4 regions of the Pseudoduganella dura genome follow, and region 1 is predicted to be linked to each of the others. Evidence: predicted binding sites of a transcription regulator. Region 1 holds the regulator's gene; each other region holds the start of a gene.

Region 1 (2,198 bases):
GACACATGATGCGGATATAACAAAGGGCGCATTGCAAGCGCCCTTCTGTTGCACGGTACCTGCGGCGGTCGTTATGCAGCCGGCGCGGGAATCTCGCTCTCGCCTGCGCTCTCGTTCTCGCTCAGGTGCTTGATCGTTTCATGATTGTGGTTCTGCACTTTATCCTTGTGCTTCATGACCTGGCGGTCCAGCTTGTCGATCAGCGTGTCGATCGCCGCATACAGGTCGTGCGCGACACTTTCCACGAACACGGTCTTGCCCGACATGCGCAGGTTGATTTCCGCCTTCTGCCTTTTTTCCTTCTCGGTGAGATTATCTACACTCAGGATCACACTTACATCGATCAATTGATCGAAATGACGTCTAACGCGTTCCAGCTTGCTCTGCACATACTCGCGAATGGCAGGGGTTACGTCGATATGGTGTCCACTGATGGTCAGATTCATACACACACTCCTAAAGAAAATATTGCAGGTTCATGCGGTCTCCATTGACAAGACATGGAGGCGTAGAGGAACCCGAGCACAACCAGGATTTCTACAAGGACTTGCGGAGGCTGACTGGGGGAATTTTCAATGCTTCGCGATATTTGGCAACAGTGCGTCGCGCAATCACCATGCCTTGTTCACCCAGCATGTCCGCAATCTTACTGTCGGATAAAGGGTTCTTCGGGTCTTCGGCTCCTGTGAATTGCACGATCAGCGCCCGTATCGCAGTCGAGGAAGCTTCCCCACCAGCTTCGGTTGCGACATGGCTGCCAAAAAAATACTTCAACTCAAACATGCCGTGCGGGGTCAGCATATATTTTTGAGTTGTTACCCGAGAGATAGTGCTCTCGTGCAGGCCCAGTGTATCAGCAATTTCACGCAACACAAGGGGCCTCATTGCCACCGCGCCATGCGAGAAAAAGTTCTTCTGCCGCTCGACAATGGCCTGGGCCACCCGGAGGATCGTGTCGAAGCGCTGGCGCATGTTCTTGATCAGCCACTTGGCTTCCTGCAGCTGGGCATTCATCTGCGTTTCGCCCTTGCCCTGCTTGAGCAGGCTGGCATACAGCGCGTTGACGCGCAGGCGGGGCATCACGTCGTTGTTCAGCGTGACGATCCAGCCGTTGCGTCCCCGTTTCACGACGACATCCGGTACCACGTAGTCTGACACGTCGGCCGCGAACGCGGCGCCCGGATGCGGGTTGCACTGGCGGATCACGGCCTGCGCTTCGCGCAGGTCTTCGTCGTCGCAGTCGAGCGCCTTCTTCAGCTTGTTGAAATCGCGCTGCGCGAACCACTGCAGGTGTTTCTCGACGATGCACAGCGCCATCCGCCGCGTGACCAGCGGCACGCCCGACATGCGCCGGATCTGCAGCGCCAGGCATTCGGAGGCGTTGCGCGCGCCGATCCCGGCCGGGTCGAAGCTCTGCAGCAGCTTCAGCGCGGTGCGCAGCTCGTCGGCCTCGATTTCCAGTTCCTCGGGCAGGCGGGCATGGATCTCTTCCAGCCCTTCCTCGAGGTAGCCGTTGTCGTCGAGCGCATCGATGATCAGCTCGACCAGCCCACGGTCGCGCGGCTCCAGCACGGTCACGCGCATCTGTTCCATCAGGTGCTCGCGCAGGCTGCGGTGGCTCGCTTCGAGCTGGGGGCGGGAATCGTCGTCGTCCGGGCCCTTGCCGCTGCCGGCATTGCTCCAGTCGGTATCGCCGGCGCCGGCATCGAGGCCTTCGCCGTCGCCGCCTTCGAACGGCTCGGGTTCGGCCGCCGCCGGCGCATCCTGTGCCGGCGGCCCTTCCGGCGGCGCTTCGCCGTTGGGCTGCGCATTGTTGATGGCGCCATCGCCGAGCAGGCGCACCGAGCGGTCGAGCGGATCGTCGAGCCTCTCGAGCAGCGGGTTATCGGTCAGCAGCTGCTCCAGTTCCTGGTGCAGCTCCAGCGTGGACAGTTGCAGCAGGCGGATCGACTGCTGCAGCTGCGGTGTCAGCGCGAGGTGCTGGGAGGTGCGGAGTTGCAGAGACTGTTTCATGGCTGATCACATACGGAAATGTTCACCCAGATACACGCGGCGTACCGACTCGTCCGCAATGATGTCGTCGGGTCGGCCGGAGGCCAGTACGCTGCCCTGATTGATGATATACGCCCGGTCGCAGATGCCCAGCGTTTCGCGCACGTTATGATCCGTGATCAACACACCGATGCCGCGCCCTTTCA
Region 2 (2,198 bases), 3.0 Mb from region 1:
CTGGTGTCGCCATCGAGGCGGGCGATCGACGTCACCATGCCGGTGGCGTTGCTGCCCTCGGCGGTCAGCACCTGGCTCCAGTCCAGGCGCACGATCTCTTCGACCGATTCCACGGCGAACGCCTGCGTGGTGCGGGCGAATTCGGTGACCAGCATGATGTTCAGGCCCGTCTTCGGCTTCACGCCGATGATGCCCGGCAGGTCCATCACGGGAATGATCTGGCCGCGCAGGTTGACCACGCCCAGCATGTGCGGCTGCGCGCCGGCCACCGCCGTCACCGGCGGCATCGCCACGATTTCGCGGATCTTGAAAACGTTGATGCCGTACAGCTCCGAACGGTCGCCGTTCTCGTCGCCGCCGAGGCGGAACAGCAGCAGCTCGAACTTGTTCGTGTTGGTCAGATTGGTACGTTCGTCGATTTCCTGTTGCACGCTTTTCATGCTGGGGTCCCCATGGGTGTGAGCTGCCCGCTTGCAGCAGGCGATTCGTCGCAGTATAGGGGAGAAAACCGGTGGAACAGCCGTTCCTGTACATTACATCAACACCGAATAGTGCCGAGAAACAACAGTGCGAACGGGATCGGATCGGCTGCGGCGCGAAGCGCGGCACGCATGCGGGGAAGCGACGTGCGGGAAACGAATGCGCCAACGAAAAACGGCAGCCCGAAGGCTGCCGTTTTGAATCCTGGAGCGGGAGAAGAGTCTCGAACTCTCGACCTCAACCTTGGCAAGGTTGCGCTCTACCAACTGAGCTACTCCCGCAGAAGAGGCATGATTATGCCAGACCGTTTTGATAAAAACCAGAGTGAAATGCAATTATTTGGACGACAGCGGGGTACCGATCCGGAGCCCGGATCCGCGAGGGCAGCGTCGGAATTCTTGGCATGTTCCTGCTATAAGCGGCCCCTGCAGTGCCAAGTGGTTGAAATTGCAATATAAATTCCCCTGGCACCAATAATGCTCTTGAGATAGCAGCCGGTCACGGACCGGAGATACGCCAATCTACTCCAGGGGTTCAAAATGATCGTCATCAACAAGGGTCTTCTCGTCGCAGCGGCGATTGCGACCTTCGGAATGCAGACCGCTGCGGCCAGCACATTCGCCTCGGCGATACTGGACATCAACAATTTCAAGCTCACGCGCTCCAACGGCAACGTGTTCAAGAACACGGATTTCTCCAAGCTCATCGGCATGAACGACGCGCATGCCACGGCATCGCTGAACCACCAGTACAAAGCCCTGTCCGCGATCGGCACCGCGCCCGACGTGGCGCACCAGTGCGTGGGCGCGCCCTGCCCCGCCTTCGGGGAAAACAACTTCACGGCCCACAACGCGCTGCTGCCGATGAGCGGCAACTTCGGCTATGCGGACCAGTATTTCAAGGGCTCCGCCATTTCGATGAACGGCGGAGCCGCCGGCGCGCACTCGCAGACGCGGGCCGACGTGGCAACGTCGCTGAACATGCAGTTTGCGAACAGTAATTCCTCCGTCGGCAGTTCGAACACGATGATGTTCCGCCTCGGCAGCAGCGATACGATGACCGTGTCGTTCGACGCCACGCCGTTCGCGATGGCCTACTCGTCGCCGGGAGGCCGGCCCGTCACCACCGCCAACGCACGCATTTCGTGGAGCGTGAACATCATCGACATCCTCACGGGAGAGTCCATGCTGGCCTATGCACCCAACGAAATCAACGGCATGGCAACGGTCAGCCGCACGCACGGCTACAACGGCACGTCGCTGTACTCCCCCGCCAAGACGTTCCAGCTCAAGGAGACCTCGGCCCAGCTGAAGGCCAACCGCGACTACCAGATCACGGTGCAGCAAAATACGCTCGTCAGCGCGCTGCAGCAGGAAATCCCCGAGCCCGGCTCGATGGCGATCCTCGGCACGGGCCTGTTCGCCATGGTTGCCGGCCGCCACTCCCGTATCGGGCGGCGCCGGCAGCCGCGCAGCTGAGCATTGCCCTCAAGCCTGCCCGCGGCCCCTCCGCGGGCTCTTTGCCTTTGCCCGCCCTGCCGGCTTCGCCCCGTCCCCTATAATTGCAATGGCTTAATAAACAAATGCGTAAGCAAAGCGCACGCACAGGTAATCACGCAATAAGGGGCAACACGCAACAATGGATTCGATCGAAATCGTACTGGCCATGCTGCTGGCCGTGGTGGCCAGTGCCTATCTCGTCCGGGTATTGCCGGTATC
Region 3 (2,198 bases), 2.9 Mb from region 1:
CCTTCGGCAGGAAGCAAATACCATTATCTTGACCCGGCGACAATTACGGGTCGACTGTTGAAATGCGAAGAAGGCGATGCGTTCGGATACAGAATCTCGGATGTCGACAAATTCATTATCGACAAATCGGGGCACGTGATAACCGTTCGAAGAAATTCAGCGCCTTCCTAGGGAACCGCCGATTCATTCATGACGGCGATCTTGGCCATGAGAGAAAGCGCCCGGCTGCGTCGCAAATGGCCTGCCATACCCCGGTATGACAGGCCATCTGCGTCTTGCTGGACACGTTTTTCAAGACTAATCTCATCCACCAGCAATAAATCAGCGCTTCCCTAGCGAATAAGTCGGAGTTTCTCTAAAAGTTCGTTCCGACCGAGACATGGTGGCAGAAGCAAAAACGGCGCCTCAGCGCCGTTTCATCCCGGTCAAACCCTTGTTAGCCCTCGCGGCTTTCCCGCTGCCGACGCCTCGCCAGGCCGCCAAGCAATGCCAAGCCGGCACCCAGCATCAGGCAGGTTTCCGGTTCCGGCACGGGCGAAGTGTGGAAGGTGAACTGGATGTTCTCTGCCTGTATGTTGGCATACGATTCCGCCACCAGTGAGCCCCACCCGTTCCTCGTGGCGCCGGCATACGTCTCGATGAACGTGTCCACCTGGAAGCCGAAGTCTCCAGCGAGCGCCAGGCTGTCGATCTCCAGCACTTTCGTCAGCTTGCCGTCCAGGTTGGTGGCAGTCTGCCTGTACACGGCGCTTTCGCCGGGCTCTCCCAGCGCGGTAATGACGCGCAGCTCATTGTATGCAGATCCCCCTCCGGCGCCCGGACGCAGGTCGCCCGCGAAGGTCACCTGCACGGTAACCCCGGTCACCCGATAGCCGTCGTCGACGCCGACGCGATACCGTTCGCCATCGAAATTCTGACGCGAGATGCCGGTTCCCCATGCGCCTGTCGCGTAGTTGTCGAGCGCGGGATACGATCCCGACGCCGTCGCCAGGCCGGTCAGCGAGACCACGGTCGCGCTCTCGGACTGCGACACGAGCGACACGCTGGAAGGCACATGATCTGCCGTATAGAAGCGGTCGGTGAGCGTGAAGGCCAGATGGTCGAACTGCCAGACATCGGCAGCTTGCACGGCAGACGAGGAAAGCAGGAAGGCTGCCGCTGCGATAGCTGGAAGAACGTGTTTCATCAAGGCTCCATAAGATTGTGGAATGCAGGGAATTGCGATGATAGCATTGCAAATAATGCATGATTCTCACCAAATCCCACATCAGGAAATTTTAATGAGCGCTAACCCGGCAGACAGTGGCTGTTCTCGTGCCAACCGCGTTTATTGAGTTCTTCGAGCAGGCAAAATCCGGTTCGCAAGCTGGCGCGCGCTGGACCGTAAAAGTAGCTAAAAGCAACCCTCCAGAGGCAACCTGGGCCAAAAATAGCCATCGCGGGGAAAACCCAATGGCACCATGGGGCGCTTCCACACGCCCCACGGCGGCTCAGTAATTCACCGGATAGTCCTTCGCGAACTTCGCCCCCGAATACGCCCTCTTCTGCGTCCAGTCCTGCGCCGGCGCCGTCCAGTAGCTGTCCGTGGCGGGCAGCCCGAGCGACAGGAAGCCGGCGGATGCGATGTACATGCTGCCGTTGTTCGAATACCAGTCGCCCAATTCCGGCTGGTGCCCCATGAAGCCGATCGTCAGGTAGCCGTCGGACGTGAAGTTCGAAGGCGTCGTCCAGATCGCGCGATGGGCGGCATCGAGCGCGGCGCGCACCTGCCCTTCCGGCAGCGACTTCGGCAGCTTCTTTCGCCACGCCAGCAGCGCCAGCGGCTGGAACACGGCGGTGCGGTACGTGAGCGAGCGCCCCACGGGCGGCCACGTGCCCTGCGGCGAGATGAAGCGCTCCAGGTGTTCGCCATAGCGCTGCATGCGCTGGTACGCCTGCGCCAGCAGCTCGTCCGGCTTGCCGTTCCAGAACGGTCCCTTGTGCCTGGCCAGCACTTCGAGGATCTCCACCAGCATCGGGTACATCACGTACGACGAGTAGTAATCGAAGTGGAACGCTTCGCCGTCCTTGATCCAGCCGTCGCCGATATACCACTCGTTGATCTTGCGGATCGCCACGTTCATCCGCATCGGGTCGTGTTCCTCGCCGATCGACAGTAAAAATGCCTCGTTCATCGCGGCGAACAGCAGCCAGTTGAT
Region 4 (2,198 bases), 1.7 Mb from region 1:
GCGACTGCTCGGTGGACAGGCTTTCCTTCGCTTCCAGGTCGGCCAGCCGGGCATCGGCGCGCACCCATGCCAGGTACTCGTCGATATTTTCGCGCGTGCCGGAGAGGAACATGTTGATGCCTTCGGGCGTCAGCAGGATCGTGCCCTTCAAGCCGAGGCGCTGCGTGATGTCCTGGTATTGCGGGCGCAGTTCTTCGAGGTTTTCCAGCGTGATGAACTTGTAGGCGGCGATGTTGACGAACAACGCCGGAGCGGCGCCGGCCTGGACGGGGGCGCCAAGAGTGCTAGCTTGCATAACGGATCAGGGAAGGAATAGCGGAACAGCCGACATTATAAGCGTATCGCTGCAAAGCCGGCGGCAACGCCCGGGCCGCCCCGTCGATGTTTTAGCTAAGCAACAGTCATGCCGCTGCGCGGCTTGTGCCGCAGCAGGAACGCCGCAAGGCCGGCGGCCGTCAGCAGCAGGGTCGATGGCTCCGGCACGGCTTGCCGCACGTCTTCCTGCAGCGACCAGTGCGCGTAAGTCATGAACGTGGAATTGGCCGCGTCGCCGATCACGGCGAAGGGAAGCAGCAGGTCGGCATATGGGCTGGCCGTATTGGTAAAGGCGGCGCCTTTCGCGAATACGCCGTTGACTTCAAACGCCGTGACGACGAAGCACAGCAGGGGATTCGTGCAGCCGTTGGTCAGGCCCGGATTGGCATCGTGCATACCCTGGAAGACCAGCCGGTCGAGGGCGCTGGAAGCGCCGAAAGTGGCAGCCAGGGAATCGAACGCCATGTTACCTTCCACCGGACGCGTGTCGGAGAACGACACGTCGTAGTGCTGGCCATCGTATTCGACACCCGTGGCACCCGTCAGGATACCGTTGGTAACGAGCAGGATCGGCCCGGCATGGGCGGTCAGTTGCATTCCCAGCAGCATGCCGCATGCCGCAAGGAGTTTCTTGGAAGTGGATTTCACGGCGGCTCCAGTGTGATACTTCATTAACTCATCAGTTAATGAATAAAGAGCAAGAATTGTACCAGAATGGAAATGTTAAGGGAAATCAATGCCATAGTTAAGGATGGCATTGATTCTGCTCAATGAAGTGTAAGATTTCTCGACAGGTATTGAAGTTTCCGTCCCTGTGCAACAGCCAGGTAAGGTGCTTCTGGATCAGGCATGCATCCGGGCAGCGCCGCTTCCATCACGCCGGCGCCGCGCGAGCAGGGCAGCGAGGCCGGCGCCAGCCAGCCACAGCGTGGACGGCTCTGGAACAACCTGGCGTTCTTCCTGCAGCGCCCAATGGGCATAAGTGACGATGGCCGAGTTGGCGGCATTGCCCAACACGGCATAAGGAATGATCGGGTCGAGGTAACGGGTCGAGGTATTGGTAAATGCTACGCCGGTCGCCAGGATCTGGTTAACGTCGAATGCCGTCACGACCAAGCATTTCACCGGGTTCGAGCAACCGTTCGTCAAGCCTGGCGACATGTCGTAAGCACCCTGGAACACGAACTGGTCCAGGACATCCATCGCACCCCAGGTCGCGGCGAGGTCATGAAACGCCAGGCTTCCCGCCGTCGGACGCGTATCGGAGAACGAAACGTCATAGTGCCGGCCCCCGAACTCGACGCCTTGGGCACCCATCAGCACGCCGTTCGTGACGAGCAGGATCGGGCTCGCGTGGGCTGTGGCATTCAGGCCCAGCAGGAAGCTGCCGGTGATGAGGATTTTTTTCGTTATGGGTCGCATCGTGGCTCCTGTTGGTTGGTTACCAACAGTTAAGCAAGCATAATGCCAGTGAAGAATCTTGATAAAAATCAAGGGTATGGTTGAGCTAGCGCATGTGTGAGGCTATCCTGTGTAAAGTTTCTCGACAGCGAGAAGTCATCTGGAGGGCAGGCGGGTCCGATATAATATTTGGCTTTCCAGTCAAATTTCCCAGACACTCAATGACGATGCAAAATACGAAACGCGCCCTGGTCACGGGCATTTCCGGCCAGGATGGCGCTTACCTGGCGCAGCTGTTGCTCGAGAAGGGCTATGAAGTCACCGGCACGTTCCGCCGCACCAGTTCCGTCAATTTCTGGCGCATCGAAGAACTGGGCATCCAGGATCACCCGAACCTGCACCTGGTGGAGCACGACCTGACCGACCTGTCGTCGTCGATCCGCCTGCTGCAGAATGGCCGCTTCCACGAGGTCTACAACCTG

Evidence for each region. Region 1 encodes sigma-54, which starts transcription at its own class of promoters, with help from an activator protein. Its sites were predicted from a motif close to TGGCANGNAANCTGCTTT; they were not measured.
Region 2: a site for sigma-54 is predicted at 946-963, ahead of GJV26_RS24300 (PEP-CTERM sorting domain-containing protein). Genes of this name have one in related genera too.
Region 3: a site for sigma-54 is predicted at 1,303-1,320, ahead of GJV26_RS23875 (PEP-CTERM sorting domain-containing protein). Genes of this name have one in related genera too.
Region 4: a site for sigma-54 is predicted at 1,112-1,129, ahead of GJV26_RS18655 (PEP-CTERM sorting domain-containing protein). Genes of this name have one in related genera too.

What each region holds. Positions count from the first base shown of each region.
Region 1 covers NZ_WNWM01000002.1:2,529,602-2,531,799, forward strand. The annotation lists gene hpf (ribosome hibernation-promoting factor, HPF/YfiA family) at 72-446, opposite strand; gene GJV26_RS11110 (RNA polymerase factor sigma-54) at 538-2,013, opposite strand; gene lptB (LPS export ABC transporter ATP-binding protein) at 2,020-2,198, opposite strand, start outside.
Region 2 covers NZ_WNWM01000002.1:5,569,337-5,571,534, reverse strand. The annotation lists gene GJV26_RS24310 (chemotaxis protein) at 1-440, opposite strand, end outside; tRNA gene GJV26_RS24305 (tRNA-Gly) at 686-761, opposite strand; gene GJV26_RS24300 (PEP-CTERM sorting domain-containing protein) at 1,020-1,958, shown strand; gene GJV26_RS24295 (Na+/H+ antiporter) at 2,119-2,198, shown strand, end outside.
Region 3 covers NZ_WNWM01000002.1:5,456,665-5,458,862, reverse strand. The annotation lists gene GJV26_RS23880 (hypothetical protein) at 1-171, shown strand, start outside; gene GJV26_RS23875 (PEP-CTERM sorting domain-containing protein) at 437-1,186, opposite strand; gene GJV26_RS23870 (DUF2264 domain-containing protein) at 1,491-2,198, opposite strand, start outside.
Region 4 covers NZ_WNWM01000002.1:4,256,505-4,258,702, forward strand. The annotation lists gene GJV26_RS18650 (sulfurtransferase) at 1-295, opposite strand, end outside; gene GJV26_RS18655 (PEP-CTERM sorting domain-containing protein) at 391-963, opposite strand; gene GJV26_RS18660 (PEP-CTERM sorting domain-containing protein) at 1,159-1,737, opposite strand; gene gmd (GDP-mannose 4,6-dehydratase) at 1,944-2,198, shown strand, end outside.